4 regions of the Buttiauxella sp. BIGb0552 genome follow, and region 2 is predicted to be linked to each of the others. Evidence: predicted binding sites of a transcription regulator. Region 2 holds the regulator's gene; each other region holds the start of a gene.

Region 1 (7,613 bases), on a different contig from region 2:
TAGCAACTTCATTTCTTGTACAGTCCGAACAAAAATATGGCTGGGGGAATATCCATTTTGACTATCAATCCTGGGACTCAGGCGTTAAAGATCTTGAATATGAGCAGGCTTTAATTGGTATTGAAGGCGGTATGGGTTTCGATTGGGGAGAGATGTATGGTTTTTATGATTATGAAAACATCTTAGACAAAGAAGGTAATCAGGGGCAGACCGCCAATGGAGAAATCCATACTTATTTATGGAGCAGCGGCGTAAGTCTATTTACTAAAGTGTATAATTCGCAAAGTCCCGACTTTAAAGAAACCAACCAATTTATTGGGTTAGGTTATACCGATATAAAAGGTGATGGCTGGTGGTTTAAACCATGGATAGCACGGCAATATATTACCGCCCATAATAATTTTGGCCCCGCGCATGATGTTAACGGTCTAAATGGCTTCAGTATCGGCTGGAATGCAGGTTATGCCTTCACTCTATTCAACCAGGATTTATTGCTTACCAACTGGAATGAAATAGAACTAGACCGCAACGATGATTACACAGCCAATAACTCTGGTCGTGAAGGTTTAAATGGTGGTTTAAATATCACATGGAAACTAACCAACCATATTTCAACAACATTTATGTATCGCTATTTTTATAACAAGTTGGGGGCGGATGGTTACGGAGATATTTTAATTTATCGTCTCGCTTATGACTTTTAACTTACGGAATCTATTCATATGAAAATCTCACTATGGCCGGAACTCACGCCGGTACAACGCGCAGCACTGATGTCCCTTCCGTCCGACGGCGTGATTCCTGTCGTGATGGATAGCGATACTTATAATGAAATTGACGATCAGATAGCCATCGCCTGGGCTTACCTGCATCCGGAACGTATAGACCTTCAAGCCATTTATGCCGCCCCTTTTACCAACCATTTTTTTGGCGAGGGCAATTCTCACACCTATGTTGATAATCCTGCCGTAGGAATGGAATTGAGTTTTGACGAAATTCACCGGGTATTTGAAAAATTTCCACACCGGCAGCCACTCCCAGCAATATTTAAAGGTTCTACGCGGTACCTGACCAAGAGTGATGAAATAGAAATATCACCAGCCGTAGAAGATTTAATTATTCGCGCACGCGCCGCGACACAGACGCTTCAGGTTCTCTGTATTGGTGCGCCAACTAATGTTGCCAATGCGCTACTTACTGCCCCTGATATTATCCATAAAATCCATGTTATTTGGCTTGGCGGCAACAGTTATGACTGGAAAAATAACCAAGAATTTAATCTGATGCAGGATGTTTTCGCCAGCCGCATACTGTTTGATAGCGGTGCCGCACTTACGCAAATCCCCTGCTTTGGCGTAGCCAACTGTATGGCAACCTCAGTACCAGAATTACAATTTTATCTTTCGAATACCAGTCGTTTTGGCAACTACATCGCCGAGATAGCATCACGCTGTCCGTGGATTGGCTTCGCTTCTCGCAAAGTTATTTGGGATATCACCACCGTAGGCTATGTACTGAACCCTGAATGGTTTACCTGCCAGTATCTGGCTGCACCACTGGTTAATGACAATCTGAACTGGAGTTTTGATAACCGTCGCCACCAGATTCGGGTGGTGAAATTTATCGAACGAGACGATCTGTTTAAAGATCTGTTTCGTAAAATTATTGATGCCGATAAGGAATAAACATGCGCATATTTATTCTTTGCCTATGTATTCTTGTTCTGCTGGCCATCGCACTGCTATTTTCGTCAAATCGCAGAGCAATTAAGTTACGCACAGTCATCGGTGCTTTTACTATTCAGGCATCCGTGGCGGCATTCATACTTTATGTTCCCGCTGGCGAGAGAATCTTACTTTCCATCTCTAACAGCCTTTCTGGAGTGCTAACTTATTCATCTGAGGGGATTAATTTTCTTTTTGGTGATTTAGGCCGCTTTAAAATGGGCTTCCTGTTCGCGTTTCACGTTTTGCCGATCATTATCTTTATGTCAGCACTCTTCTCCGTGCTCTATTACCTCGGCATTATGCAATGGGTGATCCGTATTATCGGTACCGCCATTCATAAGTTGTTAAAAACCAGTCCCGCAGAATCCATGGCGGCTACTGCAAATATTTTTGCCGGTAACACCGATGTATTCGTGCTAATGCGCCCCTACGCCCCAAAAATGACACGCTCAGAACTTTTTGCTTTGATGTGTGGCGGCGTTGCTTCCATCGCTGGGTCGGTTCTGGTCGGTTACGCCAGTATGGGGATTGAAATGCGTTATCTGGTTGCGGCCTCTTTCATGTCCGCGCCCGGCGGGCTATTAATGGCAAAAATTCTCTACCCGGAAACCGAACCTGACAAGGTTGCCGATATTCACATTGAGGATAATGAAAGCCATGAAGAAAGGCCGATTAACATCGTTGAAGCGGCAACTAACGGAGCTATATCTGGCCTGAAGTTAGCGGTGAATGTCGGTGCAATGCTACTGGCATTAATCGCATTGATTGCCATGGTCAATGGTCTGCTTGGCTGGGCATTTAATCTTTTTGGCGTCGCTAACATCACGCTACAACTCATATTTAGTTATCTCTTTGCTCCCATTGCATGGCTGTTGGGTGTACCTGGAGCCGAGATGCTGCAAGTTGGGAGTTTGCTGGGACAAAAGCTGGTGCTAAATGAGTTTGTTGCCTACACCAGTTTTATATCACTCAAGTCGGAACTCTCCGAGTACTCGCAAATCATCGTGATTATGGCACTGGCAGGATTCGCTAATCTGTCCGCACCCGCGGCACTGATTGGCGTACTGGGTGGTATTGTTCCCGCACAGAAAAGTTTTATCGCTCAAATGGGTGCAAAAGTCATTCTGGCAGGCACTCTATCCAATCTGATGAGTGCAGCTTTAACCGGGTTGTTTTACTTAATCGCCCACTGAAGCAAAACATTAACCGCTCTCCATCTCCAGGAGAGCGGTCTTATTAGATGAAACCCAGTAATGAAAAGAAGAAGTAGCCGATGACGATAATGATGATGGGTAAAACATAGAGCGGGAAAATTTGCAGGAAAATCGTGTGTCGTGGAACGACAATTTTTGCATCGATCTGCGCTTTCGTTAACCCTTCGGGGCCTTTTGCTTGTTCCAGAATCAATTGATCTTGCACACCTTCACGCAAAAACTTCGCCTGGCGGCTCATACGTGCCCCAGATGCCTGTAATGCGAGGCCAACAAATATCAGTGCGTAGATGACCCAGAACAGTATGTTTGCCTGCTGGTGGAACTCCGGTTGAGGCGAGTTGTACCAGAAGAAATTTAAAAATGGCGTATTGAAACGCATCATCTCAATCATGACATGAGCAAAATCCAGCATCACGGCATTAATGCCTGCCTGTTTTTCGCTATGTGCATCCATAAACTTCAAAATCGAAATCAGTGTAGAAATTACCGCCGGGATAAAAATTACCCAGCCAGCCACACGTTTGAGTACGGCAATGCGTCCAGCTTGTTGATACGTCATTCGTTCCCCTTAGTTAAGACGCAACTTGTACGCACAAAGTCTACCTTGTCCGGTGTGATTTCGCCTGAGCTTTACGGGCGAATTTCACAAAGCAGTGGCATCCTCGGGTAATTCCAGCTATTGATTAGAGATCTTATCTTTAATACATAAATGACAGGAGTCGATAAATGGCTGTTACTCGCCAAATTGTAGCTGCAATTTTTGATATGGACGGTTTGTTGATTGATTCAGAACCGTTATGGGATGAAGCAGAGCTGGAGGTTATGGCAAGCATAGGCGTAGATATTTCCCGCCGTTGCGAACTACCCGATACGCTCGGCTTGCGTATCGATCTGGTCGTCGACCTGTGGTTCTCACACCAACCGTGGAATGGTCCAACGCGTGAAGAAGTGACCAACCGTGTCATTACCCGAGCCATCTCCTTAGTTGAAGAAAAACGCCCTCTCTTGCCAGGTGTGCGTGAAGCAGTTGCATTGTGCAAAGCACAGGGGCTGAAAGTAGGTTTAGCTTCTGCATCACCTCTGCATATGCTTGAACGCGTTCTGGAAATGTTTGATCTGCGTGACCAGTTTGATGCCATCGCCTCAGCTGAACACCTGTCTTACAGCAAACCGCACCCTCAGGTTTACCTGGATGCCGCAGCAAAATTAGGTGTCGATCCCCTTACCTGTGTGACACTTGAAGATTCCGTAAATGGAATGATTGCCACCAAAGCTGCACGGATGCGTTCAATCGTGGTTCCCGCCGAAGAAAACCATGATGATGTGCGCTGGTGTCTTGCCAACGTTAAACTCCCGTCACTGGTTGAATTACGCGCTGAACACCTCCTTGGCTAATCTTTTATAAGGTGCGGGACTCCCCGCATCTTTCTCGAAATCATACCTCCGTCAAAATTATTGAAACACTATTTCATATTAATTTGAATTTCCCCCATCCCGTATCTATTCTTGATTTACACGCGCATATGCGCTTTTCCGGATACCGGGGTAACTATGATTCTCGATGCTTTTAATCTGCAGGGTAAAGTCGCTATCGTCACAGGTTGTGACACTGGATTGGGTCAGGGAATGGCGATCGGCCTTGCTGAGGCTGGTTGTGACATCGTTAGTGTGAACCGCAAAATTCCGCACGAAACCGCGCAAAAAGTGGAAGCGTTGGGGCGACGTTTTCTCGCCATCCAGGCAGATTTAAGTCAGCACGAGGTCATTCCGGGCATCATCGAACAAGCTGTGGCGGGAATGGGGAAAATAGACATTCTGGTCAATAACGCGGGCACCATTCGCCGCGAAGACGCCCTTGAATTTAGCGAGAAAAACTGGGACGACGTGATGAACCTGAACATTAAATCAGTGTTCTTTCTCTCTCAGGCGGTAGCAAAACAATTCATCAGGCAAGGTGGTGGCGGGAAAATTATTAATATCGCCTCAATGTTGTCATTCCAGGGCGGTATCCGGGTTCCCTCTTATACGGCATCAAAAAGCGCGGTGCTCGGTGTCACGCGACTGCTGGCAAACGAATGGGCACAACACAGTATTAATGTGAATGCCATTGCACCGGGATATATGGCTACTAACAATACTCAACAACTGCGTGATGACGAAGTGCGCAGCCAGGAAATACTCGACCGTATTCCAGCCGGCCGATGGGGTGCTCCCGCGGATCTACAAGGCCCAATAGTTTTTCTCGCGTCAAGCGCGTCCGATTACGTCAACGGATATACCATTGCAGTCGACGGTGGCTGGCTAGCCCGGTAAATCCGCTATCGCCGGGTAACCGGCGGTAGCAAAATGTTACGCCGTCACCTCTTCCGTCTACTGTATAAAATCCCTATACTGTATGAATCGACAGTTTTCATCCAGGTAGTATCATGACGGCGGAAGGCCATCTTCTTTTTTCCATTGCCTGCGCAGTTTTCGCAAAAAACGCCGAACTCACGCCCGTGCTTGCTCAAGGAGACTGGTGGCATATTGTGCCGTCAGCCATTCTGACCTGCTTGTTACCAGATATCGACCATCCAAAGTCGTTTCTGGGCCAGCGCCTGCCGTGGATTTCCAAACCTATCGCCCGTGCCTGCGGTCATAGGGGCTTTACACACAGTTTGTTTGCGGTGTTTGCAAGCCTTGCACTGTTCTATCTTAAAGTCCCTGAAACCTGGGTTATTCCCGCCGATGCGTTACAAGGCATGGTGTTGGGTTATTTGAGCCATATTCTGGCAGATATGCTTACGCCTGCTGGAGTTCCACTGCTGTGGCCATGCCGTTTGCGCTTTCGCTTTCCGATTGTCAGACCGCAAAAAGGCAACCAACTTGAACGCGTTTTGTGTATGGCGCTGTTTGGTCTGGCTGTGTGGATGCCGCAAAGTTTGCCCGATAACAGTGCGGTGCGTTGGTCATCACAGGTGATAATTTCAATGCAAATGACCTTCAACAGCCTTTTAAATCACCATTCAGCACAATAATTAGACGAAACTAATCAAAATGTAATAATCAATTCCTTTTGAATATAAGTGTCGTTCTAAGCTTCTGGTACGATTTACACAATAAAGATGGCAATCAGTCCATCTATTTAAAAAACACTCAGGAGATACGGGGATGAATTTTCCACTTATAGCGAACGTTATCGTGTTCGTTATTCTGCTGTTGTTGCTGGCGCAAACTCGCCACAAACAGTGGAGTCTGGCAAAAAAAGTACTGCTTGGTTTAGCAATGGGCGTAGTATTTGGCCTGGCGCTGCACACCATTTATGGCGAAGACAGCCCGGTACTTAAACAATCTATCCAGTGGTTTAACATCGTTGGTAACGGTTATGTACAACTGTTGCAAATGATCGTCATGCCATTAGTGTTCGCCTCAATTCTGAGCGCGGTAGCTCGTTTGCATAATGCCTCTTCACTGGGGAAAATCAGCTTCCTGACTATCGGAACCTTGCTGTTTACCACTTTGATCTCGGCACTTGTCGGCGTGTTGGTGACCAACCTGTTCGGCCTGACGGCTGAAGGTTTAGTACAAGGTACAGCTGAAACCGCTCGTCTAAGCACCATTGAAACCACCTACGTGGGCAAAGTGGCTGACCTGAACGTGCCGCAACTGATTCTGTCATTCGTGCCGAAAAACCCGTTTGCTGACTTGACTGGAGCGAATCCAACCTCAATCATTAGCGTAGTGATTTTCGCGGCCTTCCTGGGTGTCGCCGCACTGAAATTACTCAAAGACGATGCGCCGAAAGGTGAACGTGTTCTGGTGGCTATCGACACGCTGCAAAGCTGGGTAATGAAGCTGGTGCGCCTGGTCATGCAATTGACGCCATATGGTGTACTTGCGCTGATGACCAAAGTTGTTGCCGGTTCAAACCTGCAAGACATCATCAAACTTGGTAGTTTCGTGGTTGCGTCTTATCTCGGTCTGGCAATTATGTTCGGCGTGCACGCAGTATTGCTGGCCGTAAACGGCGTGAGCCCGCTGAAATACTTCCGTAAGGTCTGGCCTGTACTGACTTTTGCCTTCACCAGTCGTTCAAGCGCCGCCAGCATTCCATTGAACGTTGAAGCGCAAACTCGCCGTCTGGGTGTTCCTGAGTCCATCGCAAGCTTCGCTGCGTCCTTTGGTGCCACCATTGGTCAGAACGGTTGTGCTGGTCTGTATCCTGCCATGCTGGCGGTGATGGTCGCTCCAACCGTCGGGATTAACCCGCTGGACCCTATTTGGATTGCAACTCTGGTTGGTATCGTAACCGTAAGCTCCGCAGGTGTTGCGGGCGTCGGTGGCGGTGCAACCTTCGCAGCCCTGATTGTTCTGCCAGCCATGGGCTTGCCGGTCACACTGGTAGCATTGCTGATTTCTGTTGAGCCACTTATTGATATGGGTCGTACTGCTCTGAACGTTAGCGGTTCAATGACTGCCGGTACTATCACCAGCCAGTTGATGAAGCAGACGGATAAAGAATTACTCAATAGTGATGAAGAAGCGGAATTGGCGCATCGCTAATCAGTAGCAAAACCACCTTATAATCTGCGACAATAAACGGTTCCTTTAACAGGGAACCGTTTTTTTTATTTATAACTTAGAGCCCCTATCAGGGTGCCAAAATACTTTCGCCTTCAACGGACCTCTTCCC
Region 2 (7,613 bases):
GCGTGTTTATAGCCGGAGTGTGGATGATGCGCGCTGCGGGTTGCGTGGTAAATGACTACGCTGACCGTAAATTTGATGGTCACGTGAAACGTACGGCGCACAGGCCATTGCCGAGCGGGGCTGTAAGCGAGAAAGAAGCGCGTATCTTATTTGCGGTACTGGTAGTGCTCTCGTTTTTACTGGTGCTGACGTTAAATACCATGACGATTTTATTATCGGTGGCGGGGTTAGCGCTGGCATGGGTTTATCCGTTTATGAAGCGCTACACTCATCTGCCGCAAGTAGTGCTAGGGGCCGCATTTGGCTGGTCAATCCCTATGGCATTTGCCGCAGTGAGCGAGTCTGTTCCACTTAGCTGTTGGCTGATGTTTTTAACCAATATTTGCTGGGCTGTAGCTTATGACACGCAGTACGCAATGGTTGACCGCGATGATGATCTGAAAATCGGTATTAAATCCACAGCGATCTTATTTGGCCGCTATGACAATCTGATTATCGGTATTTTGCAGTTTACTGTGATGGTGTTGTTGGCGGTGATTGGCTGGTTAAACGGATTAGGTGGGGCGTTCTACTGGTCTATTGCGCTAGCGGGGATGCTCTTTGTTCATCAGCAACGGCTGACGGCGAATCGTGACCGTGATGCTTGTTTTAAAGCTTTCCTGAATAACAATTACGTTGGTCTGGTGCTGTTTATTGGGTTGGTGTTGAGTTACCTACACTTCTAATTATACCCATCGCCCTTCAAGTTGCAGGGTTGTTGGCTGCTCTCATTCACCCGAATCACTTACTTGAGTAAGCTCATCGGGATTCATTCGATTGCCGCCTACCTGCATCTCGAAGTAGCTCGGGTATAAGAAACAAAATGGCGGATGACACTTCGTTTATCCGCCAGATTTTTTACTCAGTCGCAGCCTGCGACGTCGCGCTTTCAATCGTCAAACGCACATCCGGCATGATCAGTTCTGCCAGCATCTGGTAGACCTTCATCGTTTCGGCGGGTTCTGCATCTCCGGTGTCGCTGATATAGCCTTCATCACGCAAGGTTAATACCAGCGAGGTGAACACAGCTTTATCGAAGAACTCAGGTGCATTAATGCCATGCAACACCGACAAACGTTGGGCAACGGTGCGGCTTTCGCGCTCCAGTGTCCCACGGTTTATTGACGGATTAGCGCTCAGCAGCCAGAAAGTAATGGCGTAACGTTGCAGCGTTTCACGAACACCTGCCGCGAGAAGCTGCATAGTGCGTGAGCGTGCCGGGTTAATCACCACTTCTTCACCCGTAAGGGTAATCAGATCCTGGCGAACCAGTTCATTAAGCAGCACATCCATTTCACTGGCAAGTTCAGCTTTTTCCCAACGCAGGAACAGCTCAGACTTCAGCATTGGGTAGAGTAGCTCAACCTGACGCAGAAGCTCGCTACGGGAAATGTGGCGATGCTGCGTGATAATTGCAGCCAGCAGAGAAGGCAACACCAGCATATGCAGGATGTTGTTACGGTAGTAAGTCATCAGTACTGCCTGCTCACGCGGCAGAATGATGATGTCACCAATCGTATCTTTCTCTAATTCAAACTTGTTCATCTGCAACGCATGTTCGATAAGCGCTTCTGCTGGCTGATCTGGTGCGGTCGCATCCGGTGAATACGGCACATTACGCAACAGGCTCAGGTAACAGTTGAGCTGTTCGGTCAGTTGTTCGCGCGTCAGTGAACGCTGGCGCGATGCCAGGAGCGCGGTACAACACAGGTTCATGGCGTTTGCCGCGCCTGCATTGTTAATACGCACCATCAGTTCGGCAGCAATTTCATTAACCGTTGGCGTTAACCATGCCGGGCGAATGGATTCAATCGGGTCGATTGAATCACGCCACTCAGGCACTCGCTGGTTGAGGAATGTCATCAACGGCATAGGTTCGCCGAAGTTAACATAGCCCTGGCCGAGGTTACGCAGCTTGCTCAGCCCACGAACCATCTGCATGAAGCTTTCTTTTTCTTTGGTCGCACCGCGCAGTTCTTTTGCGTAAGTCCCCACTTCCATTACATGCTCGTAGCCAATGTAAATTGGCACCAATGTAATTGGACGAGTACCGCCACGCAGCATGGCCTGAATGGTCATCGACAGCGTGCCGGTTTTCGGGTCAAGCAAACGGCCGGTACGAGAACGGCCACCTTCCACAAAGTATTCAACGGAATAGCCACGGCTAAACAGCTCGCCAAGATATTCACGGAACACGGTGGAGTAGAGTTTGCTGCCCTTAAAGGTACGGCGAATAAAGAACGCGCCCAGGCGGCGGAAAATCGGGCCTGCTGGCCAGAAGTTCAGGTTGATACCCGCCGCAATGTGCGGAGGAACCAGCCCCTGGTGGTAAAGCACGTAAGACAAAAGCATGTAGTCCATGTGGCTGCGGTGGCAGGGAACATAGACAATCTCGTGGCCGTCGTGAGCCAGTTGGCGTACACGTTCTGCATTATGAACGTTAATGCCCTGGTACAGGCGGTTCCATGTCAGACCTAATACGCGGTCGGTCAAACGCACGGCTTCGTAGGAGAAGTTCGCTGCAATTTCTTCCATCAAGGCAACAGCATTCTGTTGCGCTTTTTCATGGGAGATTTTCTTACTGCGTGCTTCGTCTTCTACTGCGCGTGCAATCGCTTTTGAGGCCAGAAGTTTGTTAAACAGATCCTGGCGCACCGGCAGACGCGGGCCTACAGTCGCTAAACGCTGGCGAGCAAAGTGCATACGCGCCACGCGTGCCAGTTTTTGGGCGATTTTTTTATCTGTACCGTGATCGGTTGCCATCTGGCGCAGCGAAACAGGTGCGGAGAACCGCACAAAACTGTCGCGCCCAAGCCAGGATACCGCGAAGAATTTCTGAATGCCGTTAAGCATCTTCAGTGGCGGGTTAACTTCGCCTTTTTCGCGACCCGGAGAGCGGCCAAACATCACCGATACCGGCACCATCTGCACATCCAAATTTGGATTGCTACGGTGCAAGTCGAGATAATCATGGAACAGCTTGATCGACTCTTCCTTTGGCGTGTAATAAGTGAACACGCGCGGGCCGCCATGGATAAAGACATAGCGCGGCAATACCGCACCATCGATCTCTAATGGCTCGAGAGGGTCGGGCAAGTTGTGCGCGAGGCATTGCGCGCGCAGGGTTAATAAGTCCGCCTTTGAGTTATACGGCAGAACGTACATTATTGGGCGTGTGGGATCTAAGCCCAGTTCGGCCTGTGGATCTGCCGGAATGGACTTGCTCTTTACCAGAACGCCTAATGGTAAATTAAGTAATTTGTAGTAGATTCTTGGCCAGCCTGACATAAACGATGTAAAGCCTCAGGTTAATGATGCAAATTCGCCGCAAGAATATCAGAATCTCACCCAGATTTCTGTGGCGTTATAATTTTGACAAGCATTGATGCAAATAATTTGAAAAGGTTTCCTAAAATGGCGAGCAGTACCACTGGACTTACCCGTATCATCAAAGCCGCAGGCTACTCATGGAAAGGGCTCAAAGCAGCCTGGATCAATGAAGCAGCTTTCCGCCAGGAAGGCGTTTCTGCCGTTATCGCCATTGCCATCGCATGTTGGTTAGATGTCGACCCCATTACCCGCATTCTACTTATCGGCTCAGTCGTGTTGGTCATGATTGTCGAGATCCTCAACAGCGCTATCGAGGCTCTTGTCGACCGTGTTGGCACTGATTACCACGAACTTTCCGGGCGTGCCAAAGACATGGGCTCGGCCGCAGTATTAATTTCAATTATCCTCGCGGTAATTACCTGGGTCACGCTGCTTTGGTCGCATTTGCGGTGATCTTTCCAGAATAGTTAAGTGCCTGGTTTTTTGCTTAATTTGTGGTTCCAAATTGACCTTTGACTGTATATACTCACAGCATAACTGTATAAACACCCAGGGGGCGGAATGAAAGCGTTAACTACCAGGCAGCAAGAGGTGTTTGATCTTATTCGGGATCATATCAGCCAGACCGGCATGCCACCGACTCGTGCCGAGATTGCTCAACGTCTGGGGTTCCGTTCTCCGAACGCCGCTGAAGAGCATTTAAAAGCACTTGCCCGTAAAGGTGTGCTTGAAATTGTTTCTGGCGCATCCCGTGGTATCCGCCTGTTGGTGGAAGAAGTGACCGGTATTCCACTGGTTGGGCGTGTTGCTGCAGGTGAGCCACTCCTGGCACAGCAACACATCGAAGGCCATTATCAGGTCGACCCATCACTGTTTAAACCAAATGCCGACTTCTTGCTGCGCGTCAGCGGTATGTCGATGAAAGACATCGGCATTATGGATGGTGACCTGCTTGCGGTTCATAAAACCCAGGATGTGCGTAATGGCCAGGTTGTTGTCGCGCGTATCGATGATGAAGTTACCGTTAAGCGCTTAAAACAACAGGGCAACACCGTTCATCTGTTGCCAGAAAACAGTGAGTTTGAACCGATCGTGGTTGACCTACGCGAGCATAACTTCTCTATTGAAGGGCTGGCTGTTGGGGTTATCCGCAACGGCGACTGGCTGTAAAATCTCTTTAGGTGATGCGCATTTAAAGTGCGCATCACTGCCTTAATTATCTTTGATCTCCTTCAGGAGATGTCATGCAATTATTCTCCACAGCGGATCGTGCGCTCTGGCGCCTCGCTTTACCCATGATTTTCTCCAACATTACCGTTCCGCTGCTTGGCCTTGTCGATACGGCTGTTATTGGTCATCTGGATAGTCCTGTTTATCTGGGCGGTGTTGCCATTGGTGCGACAGCAACCAGCTTCCTGTTTATGTTACTGCTGTTTTTACGAATGAGTACCACAGGTTTAACTGCTCAGGCTTTTGGTGCCAATAATCCCTCAGCGTTAGCTCGTGCACTGGTGCAACCATTATTACTGGCACTAGGGGCAGGGGTGGCAATTGTCTTACTGCGCGATCCCCTCATTTCACTCGCTTTACAAATTGTCGGCGGCAATCAGGATGTGCTCGTACAAGCGCAACGCTTTCTTGAAATCCGCTGGCTGAGTGCGCCAGCCTCGCTTGCCAACCTCGTTTTACTGGGATGGTTGCTAGGGGTTCAATACGCACGAGCTCCGGTTATCTTGCTGGTAGTCGGCAATCTTCTGAATATCGTACTGGATGTGTGGCTGGTGATGGGCTTGCACCTTGATGTTCAAGGGGCGGCACTTGCGACTGTTACTGCTGAATACGCGACATTTTTCATCGGATTGCTGATGGTGAAGAAGGTTATGGGCTTGCGAGGTATCAGTTTTGAGATGCTCAAACAGTCCTGGCGTGGCAATGTTCGGCGCTTACTGGCGCTTAATCGGGACATCATGTTGCGCTCGTTATTACTGCAAGTGTGCTTTGCATCAGTGACCATCTTTGGTGCGCGCTTAGGCAGCGAAATTGTCGCCGTCAATGCGGTGTTAATGACTCTCCTGACGTTTACCGCTTATGCGCTTGATGGTTTTGCCTATGCTGTTGAAGCCCACTCCGGGCAAGCTTATGGTGCAAAGAATCGTGGTCAATTGCTCGAGGTTTGGGGGGCAGCTTGTCGGCAGGCGGGTTTAGTCGCGCTCATGTTTGCCGTGGTGTATGCCCTATTTGGCGAGCAAATTGTTTCTCTTCTGACGTCCATTCCCCAATTACAGCTACAGGCCGATCGTTATCTCCACTGGCAGATTGTGTTACCCGTGGTTGGTGTCTGGTGCTACTTGCTGGATGGGATGTTTATTGGCGCGACAAGAGGCGCTGAGATGCGTAATAGCATGGCGGTTGCCGCTGTTGGTTTCGGCCTAACGCTCTTCACTGTTCCGTATTTAGGCAACCACGGGTTATGGCTGTCTGTGGCGGTATTCCTTGCTCTGCGGGGGCTGGCGTTAGGTTGGATTTGGCGTCGTCACTGGCAGCAAAATAGCTGGTTTAACAATGTACAAAGTTAAGCCGCATGGTTAAAGATTCTTAGTTTTCTCCCCACCACCATATCCTTGACTACAATTATTATCACGTCCAGCAGATAGAGTGGTGTTGGCCAAATGGCAGCACATTGGACGTTGGTAATTTTTTAGCAGTTCTTCCCCCCGAACGATGAGGATATTATTATGAATAAAGACGAAATCGGCGGTAACTGGAAACAGTTTAAAGGCACAGTAAAAGAGAAATGGGGCAAACTGACTGACGATGATATGACTGTCATCGAAGGCAAACGCGATCAGCTTGTCGGTAAGATTCAAGAGCGTTATGGGTACGAAAAGGATAAGGCAGAGGAAGAAGTCGTTGATTGGGAAACTCGCAACAAATACCGTTGGTAATTAGCTTCCCTCAGATGTGTTAACTCTCAGCCCTGCCCTGGTACATGGATGTACCGTTCCATTCAACTCAAATCCAACCAATCTAACGTGACTTCTTTTTACTCTGAACTGAGTGGTCATGCCCGCAAGCATCCGGGTGGCTACAAGCTTCAACTTCTGCACACGCGCTGCATAAGCCGTGCGCCTCAATAACGTTATGATGCAAAGCAAACCCTAACTGGGCCGCCAGTTGGTGCATGATATCTTCCACACCTTCCGCACTACGCTCCTTCACCGCACCACATCGATCACAAATAAACATCGCAGATGAGTGAGTTGGCTGATCGATAAGATTGCACAACACATAGCTGTTAGTGGACTCTACACGGTGTACAAAACCTTGTTCGAGCAGAAAATCGAGCGCACGATACACTGTCGGGGGTTTAGCTTGCGGTTCGCTGGCACGCAGTAAATCCAGCAAATCATAAGCACTGATAGCGCCCGCTTGCTGAGTCAGCAAACGCAATACTTCAAGACGTTGTGGTGTCAGGCGCACATTACGCTGCTCGCATAGTTTTTCAGCCTGCGCTAACACGTTTTGTGAAGTCGTGATGTCCATCAGTATTCCCCTGTAGATTAGCCCTACACTTTATCACAACGCGCAAAAAACGCCGAGTGGTGCGCTTAGCCACAACCTTTTGAGATGACTATCCCGGAGTTTGTTATGAATAAACCTGATTGCATTCGCCACTGGAAGGAAATAGAAGGTGACGATGATTCGACTTATCCAGACAGCGCAGAACGGTTTTCTATTGGCGCGCCACTGGCCCGCAAACTGGGTCTTAATCGCCTGGGAATTCATCATGAGCGCCTGCTACCAGGTCGCCGCACATCTTATCCTCATGCCGAAAGCAGCGAAGAAGAGTTTGCTTATGTGCTCGAAGGGCATCCACAGGTGTGGATTAATGGGCACCTTTACCCACTTGAACCTGGCGATAGCGTTGGTTTCCCTGCTGGAACAGGTATCTGCCATACCTTTATCAACAACACAGAGCATGAAGTCCGGCTGCTGATTGTGGGGGAGGCAAACAAAGCTGAGAACCGAATTTATTACCCGCTAAACCCAGGCTATGCCGCACAGCGTCAGGATCGCTGGATTGACCATCCCCCGCAATTTTTCGGCCCGCACGACGGCCAGCCTTCACGAAAACCGAACGGTAAACTATAAATAAGTTTGCATGGAAATTTTGAACTCATAATCCTGAAGGATAGAAACGGGATTCCGATGGGCGAAACAGCCCACTTTTCAGCCTTTTATTC
Region 3 (7,613 bases), on a different contig from region 2:
GTTCTGCCAGCTCCAGCCATAAGGGTCGTAGAAATTACGGTAAAAAATATTACGCGTAACTTCATCATCGAAACGCACGTTGTTGTAACCGATCACGCAGGTTTTCGGCACGGTGAAGATATCGTGAATACGCTTTGCAAAATCGGCTTCATTGACACCGCGCGCCAGGGCTTGTTGCGGCGTTATGCCGGTAATCATCACCGCTTCTGGCTGTGGGAGGTAGTCATCAGCGGGTTTGCAGTAGAAGACTTCTGGCTCACCGATAACATTGAATTGGTCATCGGTACGAATCGCTGCAAATTGCGCCGGGCGGTCAAGGGATGGGCTCTTGCCGAAAGTTTCATAATCATGAAAGAGGAAGGTCGGTTGTTGCGTTGAATTTTCCACGGTTTACCCCCGCCCTTGAGTGATGTTTAACATACTGTTATTAAACTGAAATCCCACTAAAACTCTCTCCATGTATTCATCATTATTTGCTGGTGCTGCATAACGCCATGGTAAACCATTAACCCGCCGCCTGCACCACCGGGAGAAGTATCCAATCCGGCGAGCAAATTTGATTATTCATAACTTTTTGCAATTTAATTGCGAAAATTATCGCAAACTCCAGTAAAAGAAGCGGCTGAATTTATTGTTACCGAGGGTATATCGTTGAAGATCCGTCTTTTTGCTGTCTGTTCACTGCTGTCATTTTCTGCTCACACCGCTTTTGCCGACGATATCTTTGTTAATGCGCCACCACCGCCACAAATCCAGGCGGGTTCATGGGTATTGATGGATTACACCACCGGGCAAATTCTGGCTGCGCAAAATGAACATGTGCGACGCAACCCGGCGAGTCTGACCAAACTGATGACCGGCTATGTAGTGGATCGCGCCATTGATAGCGGGCGTATCTCGGCAAACGATATGGTCACCGTCGGTAAAGATGCCTGGGCGAAAGGGAATCCGGTTTTTGACGGTTCGTCGCTGATGTTTTTGAAAGCCGGTGACCGACTAACGGTACATGATTTAAGCCGCGGGCTGATTATTGATTCCGGGAACGACGCTTGTGTCGCGTTAGCCGATTACGTCGCTGGCGGGCAGCCACAATTTGTGGCGATGATGAATAAATACGTGCAGCAACTGCGACTGCGAGATACCCATTTTGAAACTGTTCACGGTCTTGATGCCCCAGGCCAGCATAGTTCGGCATATGATTTAGCGGTACTTTCTCGCGCCATTATCCACGGCGAGCCTGATTTTTATCATATGTATAGCGAGCGCAGCCTCACGTGGAATGGCATCACGCAGCAGAACCGCAATGGCCTATTGTGGGATAAAGGGCTGAATGTGGATGGTTTGAAAACCGGCCATACTGCCAGTGCAGGCTTTAACCTTATCGCTTCAAGTGTTGATGGCGAGCGCCGCTTAATTGCAGTTGTAATGGGAGCTGAAAGCCCGAAAGGCCGCGAAGACCAGGCGCGCAAACTGCTACATTGGGGTCAGGATAATTTTGATACTGTGCAGGTGCTGCATAAAGGCAAAAAAATTGGCACCGAAACTGTCTGGTATGGCGACCAAAAGAAAGTTGAAGTCGGCACCAATCAGGATGTCTATCTGGCACTGCCAAAATCGGAAGTTCCAAATATTAAAGCCAAATATGTCCTTGATAACCCGGAGATGGAAGCGCCTGTCGCCGCTAACCAACATGTTGGTGAAATTGAACTGTTTGACCGCGACAAGCTGATTGCACACTGGCCGCTGGTGACGCTAACCGATGTTAAAAAGGGCAGTGCATGGTCGCGATTTAGTGATTATCTGAGCCACAAGTTGTAGTTGCTTAAAATTTTCAACAGGCTGACTTTATGTCGGCCTTTTTTTTCGCCTTTAGTTCTAACCTGTGCTTCTCGTCTGTACTACGATTTATTGGCGAAAAGCGATCTTGCTCGCAAAGTAACCACATCACCCTGCCAAAGGATTGCTTCCCAGCAATAGAGTGGTGTATTTATATACAGTGCTTTTAATCGGGTCAGGAGGTCATATGGAATTTAACGTACAACAAGTTCATGAGCGAAAAGTAGCGGGTTTTCATATGGTAGGGCCGTGGGAAAAAACGGTTCAACAAGGATTTGAGCAACTTTCTCTATGGGTTAAATCTCATAAAGTCGTCGGTGAAGAGTGGCTGGCGGTTTACTACGACAACCCAGATGTTGTACCTGCGGAAAAGCTACGCTGCGACACGGTTGTTTCTGTTGCGGAAGATTTTACCGTGCCTGAAAACAGTGAAGGTGTCATCACTACACGCATTGAAGCAGGGCAATATGCCGTCGCGCGTGCAAAAGTTGACGACGGCGATTTCGCAAAACCATGGAATCTCTTCTTTGATAGTCTCCTTGCAGATAACCGCTTCCAGTTAACCGGCAAACCTTGCTTTGAGCACTATCTGAATGATGGCTCTGAAAGTGGAGTGTGGGAAGTTGATATGTATATCCCGGTTGCAGATCAAGAGTGAAGCTGAAGGGGGCGTAAGCCCCCTAACTTTGTGATGCCCACACTTAAAAAACAGGTACAATCACGCTTTTGTTTCAGGAGAGCCGGGTGTGCGCCCCGACAAATCACTAAGTCCGTTTGAACTACGCGTTTATCGCAACTACCGAATTGTGCATGGCGTTCGTATCGCGCTGGCATTTGTTCTTACCTTTCTCATAGTTCATCTTCTGAAAGTTCCGGAAGGCACATGGCCATTAATCACTTTAGTGGTGGTGATGGGGCCAATATCCTTTTGGGGAAATGTAGTACCTCGCGCCTTTGAACGTATTGGCGGCACCATTTGTGGCGCAACCATGGGGCTTATTGCGCTAAGGTTGGAGCTGTTTTCTCTGCCGCTGATGCTGGTTTGGTGCGCTTTTGCGATGTTTATTTGCGGTTACCTGGCGCTGGGGAAACGCCCGTATCAGGCTCTGCTGATTGGTATTACCCTCGCAGTCGTAGTGGGTGCACCGGCTGGTGATATGGAAATTGCGTTGTGGCGCAGTGGTGATGTTATCTTCGGATCATTACTCGCAATGCTATTTACCAGTATTTATCCGCAGCGTGCGTTTATCCACTGGCGCATTCAAATGGCGAATTTCGTCACCGCCTTTGGTCGGGTTTATAACGCAGGTTTTTCTCCGAACTTGCTGGAGCGCCCGCGTTTAGAAAAACATCTGCATCAGGTGTTGACCGATGTAGTGAAAATGCGCGCACTGATTGGGCCGAGCAGCAAAGAAACTCACATCCAGAAATCTATTTTCGAGGCGATACAAACTGTCAGCCGTAATATGGTGTGCACGCTTGAGCTGCAAATCAATGCTTACTGGGCTTCCCGAGAGAGCCATTTCCTGATGATCAATGCTCATACTCTGCGTGATACTCAGCAGATGACGCAACGCACACTCGCTGCGATTGCCCATGCATTGCATGACGGTAACCCATCACCGATTTCTGCTAATAATGAAAAGCTGACCGAGATCGTCAGCGAATTGCGCCAGCTCATGCAGGAAGGGGGAAATGGGAAACTTCAGGAAACCCCAATTCACGGTTATGTCTGGTTGAGTCTGGAGCTTGCTCGTCAACTGGAATTACTCTCGCAGTTGATCTGCCGCGCGTTACGTAAATAATTGCGGGGTGCGGAGCGAATTGCTGGTTTCGATTCAGCACCAATTGAGGTTAAGATAGCGAAAGAGACTAATCGCCTGTACTGTTTGGCTATAGAGCCCGGAACAGACGGGGATAAAAGAATTGTCAGCGGCCGCCGCTACCATTAAGGTAATCTTATGGCGGTTGTCTTAACGAATCCGAGTATGAAATTAGCAGGGGTATAAAAATGGAACCAACTAAACCTTCTTTCCAGGACGTGCTTGAGTTTGTGCGTCTGTTCCGTCGTAAAAACAAACTGCAGCGTGAGATTCAGGACGTTCAGAAAAAGATCCGTGATAACTCAAAACGTGTTCTGCTGCTTGATAACCTGAGTGACTACATTAAGCCAGGTATGAGCATTGAAGCTATTCAGGGCATCATTGCCAGCATGAAAACCGACTACGAAGACCGTGTTGATGATTACATCATCAAGAATGCTGAACTGTCTAAAGAGCGTCGTGAAATTTCCAAAAAACTGAAAGTGATGGGTGAAATCAAACCCGAGTAAATTTACCCGCCATACTTCGAGCTGCCTCTGCGTTGGCTGCGTTCACTTGCCGCCTTGATGCAGCTTGAATTATTTAGGGAAATTAGTGTTAATTGTGAAAACCGCCGATTCGGCGGTTTTTTTTCGCAACAACTTAGCGCACGCCGCCTGCAATCGTCTTCACCAGATGTTGCTGCGGATAAGGCACATCAATAGCGAACTGATTAATCTGCCAGAGTAATTTCCCAACATCATGCTTACTGGTATCAAGCATCAACCCCACAGCACTCCCGCTGTGCGCCACGTTCACACCGAATAAATCAAACTCTTCAACTAGCGCTAACAGCTGCGAAAACATCGGTTTTGGCAGTAACGCCTGGCTGGCGATCGCACTTTGCGTGGCGGCTTCTCCCAACAAGCGAGGCTCTTGCATCTTGCAACTTTGTTGCAAGCGAAGCCACGCGTCATCAAGTACTGCGGCATGGCTAATTAACGCAGATTCGCGCTGATGACGACGGTAGTCCTCAGTCAGAATCGTGGTATCACTTTCAAGCAACAGGATATCCATAGCTGGCGCGGCCTGGCAGCTAAACTGAGTTTGCGCATTCAGATGGGAGAAAAGCGTCGGCAAAACAAAAATCGTGCTGTCGGTCGGTTCAATGTTTACACATAAAGCCGCAAGGGTGGATACGCTGAGCGTTTCACCCAAATACCGGGCGGTCGCCACTGCCGTTGCGGCAATATCTGCGGTGCTGCTCGCAAGGCCTTTACCTACGGGGATCGTGGACTCCAGAGCGGTGCTCAGGCTCTCTGATAATGCAGCGGGGTGACCAAAATACGCCACCACCTGTTCCAGTATCTGGCGCATACGCGGGCGCTCAGTTGGTTTTTTTGCACCATCACGCACTTCAACGGTGCTAAACCAGTCTATCGGGCAGGACACCAGTTTTTCGCTGCCGCTAATCCATCCCTGAATAAATTCCCCACAAGATGCCGGGCAGCTCGCTTCAGCCATCTTTTGGGCAACGCTCATTTATGCTGGGATTCATTATTTCATTACCTCAGGGCTTAAAAAATCAGTAAAAATTGTTATAGCGCAACACTCAATATCTATTAGCTTTTACACTGTGCCAGCTTTTACATATTCACGTGCATGATAATTTGAGAATCATGCACGATACAACTGACTCGTTTATGCCATGTGTGACACATGGCTGGGAAGGGGGTGAAACTCCCCCGCAGCCCCCGCTGCTGTGATGCCGACGAACCCGCGTAACCACTGATCTTTGATTGGGAAGGGCGGATGAGGATGAAGCTAAGCCAGAAGACCGACTCGTCAGAATACTTTTGATACTTCAACTTGCAGAGCCTTGCCTGCACTGCGAATTATCTGGACTCACAACAACTCCTTCGGTGGGAAGCCAGTTGTCATCAGATGCGTGCAGCCGCAAGGTGCGCGCACGTGCTGACATCCGCATTTTGCCGAAGTAAGTAAAAAGGCAATTATGGCAGGGGCAGCGAAACACGCATTCGTCATTGCAGGAACCAGCAGCGGCTGTGGCAAAACCACTGTCACGCTCGGGCTGCTCCGTGCCCTCATGCTGCGCGGTCTGCGCGTTCAACCTTTCAAAATCGGCCCCGATTACCTCGACAGCGGCTGGCACAGTGCTGTGTCCGGCATTGCCTCACGCAATCTCGATGCATTCATGCTGCCCACTCCAACCCTTAACGGTCTGTTTGCAAAACAAATGCAGCACGCTGATGTCGCCGTTATCGAAGGCGTGATGGGGCTGTACGACGGTTACGGAACGGACCCCAACTATTGCAGCAGCGCGGCTATGGCAAAACAGCTCGGTTGCCCGGTGATTTTGCTGGTAGATGGCAAAGCTGTGTCCACGTCCATTGCTGCCACAGTCCTGGGTTTCCAGCGCTTTGACCCAACGCTTAACATTGCCGGAGTCATACTTAATCGCGTTAATAGCGATAGCCATTATCAGTTGCTTGCCGATGCGATTACCCGATATTGCGGGCTACCGGTGTTGGGGCGAGTACCCGTTATGGCCGATGTCGCTTTACCCTCGCGCCACCTTGGTCTTGTTCCGGCACAAGAACACTCCCCGCAAGATGAACGCTGGCAGCGCCTGGCGCAGCAGCTTGAAGAAACTGTGGATATTGACCGCCTGCTGGCGTTATCTCACCTAAATTCTCTGCCACACGGCGAAGCCCCCGCGATTGCTGACGAAGCATTAGCGCATGGGCTAACCGTTGCCGTTGCCGAAGACGAAGCCTTCAACTTTTACTACCCGGATAACCTCGACATGCTCGAGCAGGCCGGGGTGAAAATCCAGCGTTTCAGCCCGTTGCATGACTCCCGACTCCCCGACTGCCAGATGATCTGGCTCGGCGGCGGTTACCCCGAAGTCCATGGCGCAAAACTTGCTGCCAATTCCGCCATGCGTGAGTCCTTGCGTGAAGCGCATCAACGCCGCATTCCGCTGTATGCCGAATGTGGCGGGTTGATGTATCTGGGTGAATCTTTGACTGACGGCAATGATGAAACCCATGCCATGTGTGGCGTGCTGCCAGGCCACAGCCAGATGGGCAAACGGCTAACACGTTTCGGTTACTGCGAAGCCACGGCATTACACGACACGTTACTTGCCAAAAAAGGCGAAACCCTGCGCGGGCACGAATTCCATTATTCAGATTTCAGCGGCTCATTACCCGCAGCTCTCGATTGTTGCAAATGGCGCGATGGTGTTGCTATTTCGCGCTGGCAGGGCGGTTTTCAGCATCATGCGACCTTTGCAAGTTACCTGCATGTTCATTTCGCTCAACGTCCATCATTACTCAATCGCTGGTTAGCACTTGCGAGGAACCACCTATGACACTCCTTGCGTGGGCTGTTGCGTGGTTACTGGATTATTGGCTCGGTGACCCGCATCACTGGCCCCATCCGGTGCGTTGGATTGGCAATCTCATCAGCTTTATGCAGCGCCAGATACGCCGGTGCTGCAAAAGCGACCGTGCACTGAAAATCGGCGGCGGTGTGTTATGGCTGGTTGTGGTGGGCACGACCTGGGGCGTGAGTTGGGGAGTATTGCACCTCGCAAACCAGGTATCTGTGTGGCTCGGCTGGTTGGTTGAGGTGTGGATGATTTACACCGTGCTTGCAGCCCGTTGCTTGAGTGACGCGGCTCTCGAAGTTTATCGCGCACTCAAAGATGGCACGATAGAACAGAGTCGCGAGAAATTATCGTGGATTGTTGGACGTGATACTTCGCAACTCGAGCGCCCGCAAATCACCCGTGCGGTGGTCGAAACGGTGGCAGAGAATAGTGTCGATGGTGTGATTGCACCACTGTTCTTCCTGATGATTGGCGGTGCACCACTTGCCCTGGCCTACAAAGCTATCAATACCCTCGATTCGATGGTCGGTTATAAAACCGAAAAATATCGCGCTATT
Region 4 (7,613 bases), on a different contig from region 2:
CTCTACACTCGCAGTCAGTAATCTCACCCGATTGTAGGGATGTTGTGCTAAATGTTTGCCAAGTGAGGTCGCTTTCAATTCCATTACGCTTTGCCTGATCCAAAAAATGGTTGTGGTTAAGTTTACCCGCCGAAGGAATGACGCTCCAGAGTAAAAACGCGTTACAATTGCTGTGGTTATTCATTTATCAACATTCATACCAACAAAGAGTGATTATGCGTACAGTCCTTAATGTATTGAACTTTGTACTGGGTGGTTTTCTCACCACTCTCTCTTGGTTGCTGGCCACTCTCGTCAGTATCATTTTTATTTTCACTCTCCCGCTGACTCGTTCCTGCTGGGAGATAACTAAACTCTCATTCGTTCCGTACGGCAACGAAGCTGTCCATGTTGATGATCTCAATCCGCAGGGTAAAAGCGCCATCCTGAACACCGGCGGTACGCTGCTAAACATTCTTTGGCTGGTGTTTTTCGGCTGGTGGCTCTGTGTGCTGCACATCTGTACCGGGATTGCACAGTGCATCACTATTATCGGCATTCCTGTAGGAATCGCTAACTTCAAGATAGCAGCGATTGCACTTTGGCCTGTGGGTCGCCGTGTCGTTTCTGTAGAAACTGCACAGGCTGCGCGTGAAGCTAATGCACGACGTCGTTTCCAGTAAATTTGACAAGAATAGTGAGTATTAATGCTTAGCCCAATTTTGCGCCGCTATACCTGGAACAGCACCTGGCTCTATAACTTACGTATTTTCATTGCGCTTACAGGCACTGCTGCGTTCCCATGGTGGTTGGGCGAGGTCAAGCTAACTATTCCGTTAACGCTTGGCGTTGTTGCAGCAGCTCTTGCAGATTTAGATGACCGTCTCACCGGCCGTTTACGTAATCTTCTGATTACTTTGGTTAGTTTCTTCATCGCTTCCGCTTCGGTGGAGTTGTTATATCCATGGCCTGTGCTGTTTGGTATTGGGCTAATGGTTTCTACCAGCGGGTTCATTCTTCTGGGTGGGTTAGGTCAGCGGTACGCCACTATCGCATTTGGGGCGTTGCTTATCGCCATCTATACCATGCTCGGCATTTCTTTGTACGATCACTGGTATCAACAACCCATTTTGCTGCTGGCAGGTGCCATCTGGTACAACTTACTGACGCTTGCCGGGCATCTTATATTCCCAATTCGACCGCTTCAGGATAACCTGGCTCGCTGTTATGAAAGCCTCGCGCGTTATCTCGAAGTCAAAGCAACCCTATTTGACCCGGATATCGAAGAAGAAAGCCAGGCACCAATGCTTGAGCTCGCGATGGCAAATAGCCAGCTTGTGACAGTGCTGAATCAAACCAAAGGTTCGTTGCTGACACGCTTACGCGGAGATCGTGGACAGAGAGGCACTCGGCGGACTCTGCACTACTATTTTGTCGCTCAGGATATTCACGAGCGCGCCAGCTCTTCCCACATCCAGTACCAAGCACTGCGCGATAAGTTTCGCTACAGCGACATTATGTTTCGCTTTCAACGCCTGTTAACTATGCAATCTCAGGCCTGCTTGCAGCTTTCACGCTCCGTTTTATTACGCGTGAAATATCAACATGACCCACGGTTCGAGCGCGCGTTTACCCATCTTGACGCCGCAATTGAGAGATTAAAAACGGATCAGTATCTGGCGAGTGAATTAAAAGCACTTGGCTTCCTGGTGAGTAATTTGCGCGCCATTGATGCTCAGTTAGCCACTATTGAATCTGAACAAGCCCTCGCCGCTCCGCACAGCGATATTGAAAACCGCCTGTTGGATGATCGCTTAACTGGCTTTGGAGATATCTGGCAGCGATTAAAACGCAATTTAACACCAGAATCAGCGTTATTCCGCCATGCGGTGCGCATGTCCGTTGTACTGTGCGTCGGCTATGCATTTATTCAATTCACCGGGTTAAAACATGGCTACTGGATACTTTTGACCAGTCTCTTCGTTTGCCAACCTAACTACAGCGCCACTCGCCGACGCCTGGCTTTGCGTATTATTGGTACTTTGGTGGGTGTGGCCGTCGGGCTTCCGGTATTGTTCTTTGTGCCATCAATTGAAGGACAGCTTGTTTTAATTGTGATTACTGGCGTGCTCTTCTTTGCTTTTCGCAATGTGCAATATGCGCACGCCACCATGTTTATCACCTTGCTGGTGTTGCTCTGTTTCAACCTGTTGGGCGAAGGATTTGAAGTCGCAATGCCACGTATCTTCGATACCTTATTAGGATGTGCCATCGCCTGGGCCGCCGTAAGTTTCATTTGGCCTGACTGGCGTTTTCGCCGGTTGCCATTAGTGGTGGAGCGTGCATTTAACGCTAACTGCCGTTATCTGGATGCGATTCTTGAGCAATATCACCAGGGTCGTGACAATAGGCTTGAGTACCGTATTGCACGCCGGGACGCACATAATAAAGATGCTGAACTGGCTTCAGTTGTGTCGAATATGTCGTCTGAACCGCGTGTTTCAGCGGAGATGCGGGAAACAGCATTTCGCCTATTGTGTCTGAATCACACCTTCAACAGCTATATCTCAGCGTTGGGTGCACATCGTGAAAAACTGATCAACGAGGATATTTTGCTACTGCTTGATGATGCTGTGTGCTACGTCGACGATGCACTTCATCACCTGCCAGCAGATGAAGAGCGAGTACAAAAAGCACTTCAGGGACTATCTGAACGTATAACCACACTTGAACCGCAACCAGACTCCAAAGAGCCACTGGTGCTTCAGCAGATTGGTCTGCTGGTTGCGCTATTACCAGAAATATCGCGCCTTCAACAACTTGTGTCACAACAACACAATTAACGTCTTTGGCGTTTCTCGTAATGATGTCCCCACTCGACCAACTCCTGGCGTGTTGCCGCCGGGAGTGCGGCCTCATGAATTCCGCAAATAGCGCCAGCTAATGCCAGCAATACCTGTACGCCAAGCCCTTTCTTAACGCCTCTGAGCTTTATCCAAGAGCGCTTTGCGCCGAAGGCATGAAGGGTACGCACATCAGCAATACCGACTTCCCACAACATCATCTCCAGACTGTGCGTTAAATTGGGTAAATCTTTAAGCCTTTGCTGAGCACGCTGCCGGGATTTTTCGCGCCGGGCACTGAATAGAGCATCCATTGACAGTTGAACTAACTTTTCACGATCGCTCCACAACCCCTCATCAACGCGGTAATAATTGAGTTCGATAGTACGTCCACGTTTATTGTAAAGCAGAGGCTGCGAGGCTCGTTTAACAAAATAGACTTCCGTTTGTTCACATGCTCGCAGATAAAGCTCCCCTTCTGAAACCATGGCAAACACAACGTTTTGTACCATCAAGCTATACCCACCAAATAGTGACCGGCAGCCAATTTCTCCCAGTGGGGATAAGTATTCTTTAGATTGATGAATCCTCGCATAAGATCTTCTTTTCATGAATATATCCTTAAATATCATGCAGTAATTTATCGATACGGTTTATTAGCGCTCCCTGTAATACGAAAATAAGTAACCTAATCACTCACCGCAATCACATTCTCACTTTCCGTCGAATTACATGATGAAATTGCGAGACACTTTCCGAAATTTAGATTGATCTTTATCCAAACAGGCATTACTGTATATCCATACAGTAACCCATCAGGCGGGATTAACGATGCATTCACATAACGTTCGAACTCAGGTTGCCACTGTTACAAATGCTGTGCCTTCTACGGCCCAGTCATCTGCGGGTAACAACATTAAAGGGTTGATCAGTGAAGTGATCTACAGCGAAGATCAGCCATGGGTTACACAACTGGTTTTATTGCCACTGCTTCAACAACTGGGGCAACAGTCACGTTGGCAGCTGTGGCTAACACCACAGCAGAAATTAAGTCGTCAGTGGCTACAATCGGCAGGTCTTCCGCTGGCAAAAGTTATGCAAGTGAGCCAGTTAGATCCACTTTTCACCGTAGATGCTATGGTAAAAGCATTGCAGACAGGAAATTACAGCGTTGTTATCGGTTGGTTACCTGAAGAATTGACGGATGAAGAGCATTTGCAATTGTCATCTGCTGCCGAAATGGGGAATGCAATCGGCTTCATTATGCGACCGACCCGTATCTCGGAAACAGGGTGTCGACCACGAAGTGAGCTAAAAATTCATTCTAGTTTGTATCATTAAGTAAATTTAAGAGAATTCTTGGAACTTTTTATGAACCCTTGACAATTCATTGTGAATTATCAAGAATCCGCGTCCCAAGCCGCTCCAGGCGGCCTTCCAGCAAATCTTTAGAGTGTGAATTACGCGCAAAAATGTTAGAAAATGTGTATACAAGTCGTTTTTTTTCATATGCCTGACGGACTTCACACTTGTAAGTTTTAAACTACGTTGTAGACTTTAGCTCGCCAGGGTTGCTCTTCATAACACCGATTGATCGGTAGAGTAACAAGTGAGCATAAACTCGGGCGAAGGATTTAACCCTGGGCTTTAGAGCGATTTTAAAGCTCATGGCCTTTTTGGATGATAATGAGGCGCAAAAAATGAAAAAGACAGCTATCGCGATTGCAGTGGCACTGGCTGGCTTCGCTACCGTAGCGCAGGCCGCACCGAAAGATAACACCTGGTATGCAGGTGGTAAGTTGGGTTGGTCCCAATTCCACGACACCGGTTTCTCTAACCAGAACGGCTATGATAACGGCATCGGTAATGGCCCAACTCATGACAGCCAACTGGGTGCTGGTGCGTTCGGTGGTTACCAGGTTAACCCGTACGTTGGTTTTGAAATGGGTTATGACTGGTTAGGTCGTATGCCATATAAAGGCAGCGTAGAAAACGGTGCTTTCAAAGCGCAAGGCGTTCAATTGACCGCTAAACTGGGCTACCCAATCACTGACGATCTGGACATCTACACTCGTCTGGGTGGTATGGTATGGCGTGCAGATTCTACAGCTATGAATGCTGCTGGTAACCGTGTAAGCGATCACGACACTGGCGTATCTCCATTGGCTGCTGGTGGTATCGAGTGGGCAGTTACCCGCGATATCGCTACCCGTCTGGAATACCAGTGGACTAACAACATTGGTGACGCTGCTACCGTTGGTACTCGTCCAGACAACGGCTTGTTGAGCCTGGGTGTTTCTTACCGTTTCGGTCAGGGCGAAGTTGCAGCTCCAGTAGTAGCTCCAGCTCCAGCACCAGCTCCAGAAGTACAGACCAAGCACTTCACTCTGAAGTCTGATGTTCTGTTCAACTTCAACAAAGCAACTCTGAAACCAGAAGGTCAGCAGGCACTGGATCAGCTGTATACTCAGCTGAGCAACCTCGACCCGAAAGATGGTTCTGTTGTAGTTCTGGGCTTCACCGACCGTATCGGTTCTGACCAGTACAACCAGAAACTGTCTGACAAACGTGCACAGTCTGTTGTTGATTACCTGATCTCTAAAGGTATCCCAGCTAACAAGATCTCCCCACGCGGTATGGGCGAATCTAACCCAGTTACTGGCAACACCTGTGATAACGTAGCTCCTAAAGCTAAACTGATTGATTGCCTGGCTCCAGATCGTCGCGTAGAGATCGAAGTTAAAGGTATCAAAGACGTTGTAACTCAGCCTGCGGCATAAGTTACCGTTATAAAAAAACCCCGCTTAGGCGGGGTTTTTTGTTTTTATTCTTTGGTGAATGCACAGAACCGAAAAGCAGAGCTCAGGGTCAATACAACCGCCCCTCTACTCTTTGCCTAGCAAAGCCTGGAGATCCTGTTTGAGCGATGACATCTGATTGGCGTATTGCTCTTTACGCTCAGCATCTTCAATCAATTGCACAATAGTTTCTGAGAGGGTACACCCTCGTCGATGAGCAAGCCCTGCTAACCGCTGCCAAACCAAATATTCAAGGTCGATGGACTTCTTACGGGTATGTTGATGCTCGGCATTAAAGTGCCTTTTACGCCGCGCGCGGATAGTTTGCTTCATACGATTATGAAGCTCTGGATTCATATGTTTCTCAATCCAGCTCAACACATGCACAGGTTCATTTTCGAAGCGTAACAGTTCATCAACGGCTTCTTTCGCCGCACTAGCTTCGATGTAACGTGTAATTAATTCGCCTTCGCGGTGTTTTTTGACCAGATACTTCCACTTCCAGCCGCTCTCGAGATTTTCCAACTGTTGATATTTCATTGCGATCTCAGTGTGACCGTGTAACTCATTTCAGAATAACAGTTTTTTTTATTTTCGCTTACCTGAAAAATGAAAGCTGTGAGCTAAGTAAACTTGCCGCTCCGCATAAACCGTGTGCTACCTTCCCTATTCTTGTATAATCGCGCCTTTGACATCTAATTAATAAATAGCGACTTTGACGACTAATCGACTTGAATGGCGTGCTCTTGTACCTGATACCGAAAGCTATCAGGAAATTTTCGCACAGCCTTATGATTCCGAAACTGCCCCTTTCTCCGCTGTGCAACCCCGTCTGTCGTACGGACTGGTGCAGCTCAGCCAACCGGTAGCCTCGGCCGATCTGATGCTGGTAAAAGCCGCTGAAGAAGCCGAATACCTTAATCTTATTACCGAAGCAGCACGTGAGTGCTGGTCGCAAGACAACGCTCTGACGGGCGGCCACTACCTAGTAGAAGGCAGTCAGGCAACGTTACGGCCGGCCGAGTCCGCAGAAGACAATTTTGCAGGACTGTCTGATGTTGTCGCTGCCGACTGGATTGAAGCGGACCAGCTGTTTGGCTGCGTGCGTCAGTTTGCAGGTGAAATTACTCTGACTCCGGGCCTGGTTCACCGTGCCAACGGTGGCATTCTGGTGCTATCGTTGCGTAGCGTATTAGCACAACCGCTGTTGTGGCTGCGCCTGAAGCAAATGGTCATTCAGGGTCGCTTCGACTGGATTTCACCCGACGAAACGCGTCCTCTTCCAATCAATATTCCTTCGTTACCATTGAGCCTGAAACTGGTTCTGGTTGGCGAGCGCGAATCGCTGGCAGACTTCCAGGATATGGAACCTGAGCTGGCTACTTCGGCGATTTATAGCGAATTTGAAGAAAACCTGCAGATTGCTTCTGCTGACGATATGGCGTTGTGGTGCCAGTGGATTTACGCAGTCGCCAAATCAAAATCTCTGCCTGCCCCTGCAACTGATGCATGGCCAGCGTTAATCCGTGAAGCCGTGCGTTATACCGGCGACCAGGAAACGCTGCCACTGTGTCCATCATGGATAAGCCGTCAGTTGCGCGAAGTCGCAGCCTTCACTGAAGAAGACAGCTTCGGTGCTGAAGAACTGACGCAAATGCTGGCACAGCGTGAATGGCGTGAAGGTTATCTTGCTGAACGCATGCAGGATGAAATTCTGCTTGAGCAAATCCTCATCGAAACCGAAGGGGAAATGGTTGGCCAGATCAACGCCTTGTCGGTGATTGAGTTCCCAGGGCATCCACGTGCATTTGGTGAACCTTCCCGTATCAGCTGTGTGGTGCATGTCGGTGATGGTGAATTTACTGACGTTGAACGCAAAGCTGAGTTAGGCGGCAATATTCATGCGAAAGGCATGATGATCATGCAGGCATTTTTGATGTCTGAACTGCAGCTTGACCAACAAATCCCCTTCTCTGCATCTCTGACTTTTGAA

The links. Region 2 encodes LexA, which represses DNA repair genes until DNA is damaged. Its sites were predicted from a motif close to TNCTGTATGTACATACAGNA; they were not measured.
Region 1: a site for LexA is predicted at 5,331-5,350, ahead of EDF88_RS04420 (metal-dependent hydrolase). Genes of this name have one in related genera too.
Region 3: a site for LexA is predicted at 1,980-1,999, ahead of sbmC (DNA gyrase inhibitor SbmC). Genes of this name have one in related genera too.
Region 4: a site for LexA is predicted at 3,613-3,632, ahead of sulA (SOS-induced cell division inhibitor SulA). Genes of this name have one in related genera too.

The regions. Positions count from the first base shown of each region.
Region 1 covers NZ_SODY01000001.1:948,090-955,702, forward strand. Annotated here, with positions in the region: gene EDF88_RS04390 (outer membrane protein OmpK) at 1-704, shown strand, start outside; gene EDF88_RS04395 (nucleoside hydrolase) at 723-1,685, shown strand; gene EDF88_RS04400 (NupC/NupG family nucleoside CNT transporter) at 1,688-2,920, shown strand; gene EDF88_RS04405 (YniB family protein) at 2,964-3,500, opposite strand; gene hxpB (hexitol phosphatase HxpB) at 3,668-4,336, shown strand; gene kduD (2-dehydro-3-deoxy-D-gluconate 5-dehydrogenase KduD) at 4,493-5,254, shown strand; gene EDF88_RS04420 (metal-dependent hydrolase) at 5,368-5,958, shown strand; gene EDF88_RS04425 (L-cystine transporter) at 6,092-7,483, shown strand.
Region 2 covers NZ_SODY01000006.1:34,799-42,411, forward strand. Annotated here, with positions in the region: gene ubiA (4-hydroxybenzoate octaprenyltransferase) at 1-725, shown strand, start outside; gene plsB (glycerol-3-phosphate 1-O-acyltransferase PlsB) at 898-3,327, opposite strand; gene EDF88_RS17355 (diacylglycerol kinase) at 3,454-3,822, shown strand; gene lexA (transcriptional repressor LexA) at 3,931-4,539, shown strand; gene dinF (MATE family efflux transporter DinF) at 4,614-5,945, shown strand; gene EDF88_RS17370 (CsbD family protein) at 6,105-6,314, shown strand; gene zur (zinc uptake transcriptional repressor Zur) at 6,397-6,912, opposite strand; gene EDF88_RS17380 (cupin domain-containing protein) at 7,018-7,521, shown strand.
Region 3 covers NZ_SODY01000004.1:584,144-591,756, forward strand. Annotated here, with positions in the region: gene sbcB (exodeoxyribonuclease I) at 1-387, opposite strand, end outside; gene dacD (serine-type D-Ala-D-Ala carboxypeptidase DacD) at 652-1,818, shown strand; gene sbmC (DNA gyrase inhibitor SbmC) at 2,024-2,494, shown strand; gene EDF88_RS14795 (FUSC family protein) at 2,583-3,641, shown strand; gene EDF88_RS14800 (DUF496 family protein) at 3,848-4,168, shown strand; gene EDF88_RS14805 (GHMP kinase) at 4,302-5,162, opposite strand; cobalamin riboswitch at 5,332-5,499, shown strand; gene EDF88_RS14810 (cobyrinate a,c-diamide synthase) at 5,653-7,035, shown strand; gene cbiB (adenosylcobinamide-phosphate synthase CbiB) at 7,032-7,613, shown strand, end outside.
Region 4 covers NZ_SODY01000002.1:241,325-248,937, forward strand. Annotated here, with positions in the region: gene helD (DNA helicase IV) at 1-84, opposite strand, end outside; gene EDF88_RS05965 (YccF domain-containing protein) at 216-662, shown strand; gene yccS (YccS family putative transporter) at 687-2,822, shown strand; gene EDF88_RS05975 (TfoX/Sxy family DNA transformation protein) at 2,819-3,433, opposite strand; gene sulA (SOS-induced cell division inhibitor SulA) at 3,654-4,163, shown strand; gene ompA (porin OmpA) at 4,523-5,602, shown strand; gene matP (macrodomain Ter protein MatP) at 5,708-6,160, opposite strand; gene EDF88_RS05995 (Lon protease family protein) at 6,336-7,613, shown strand, end outside.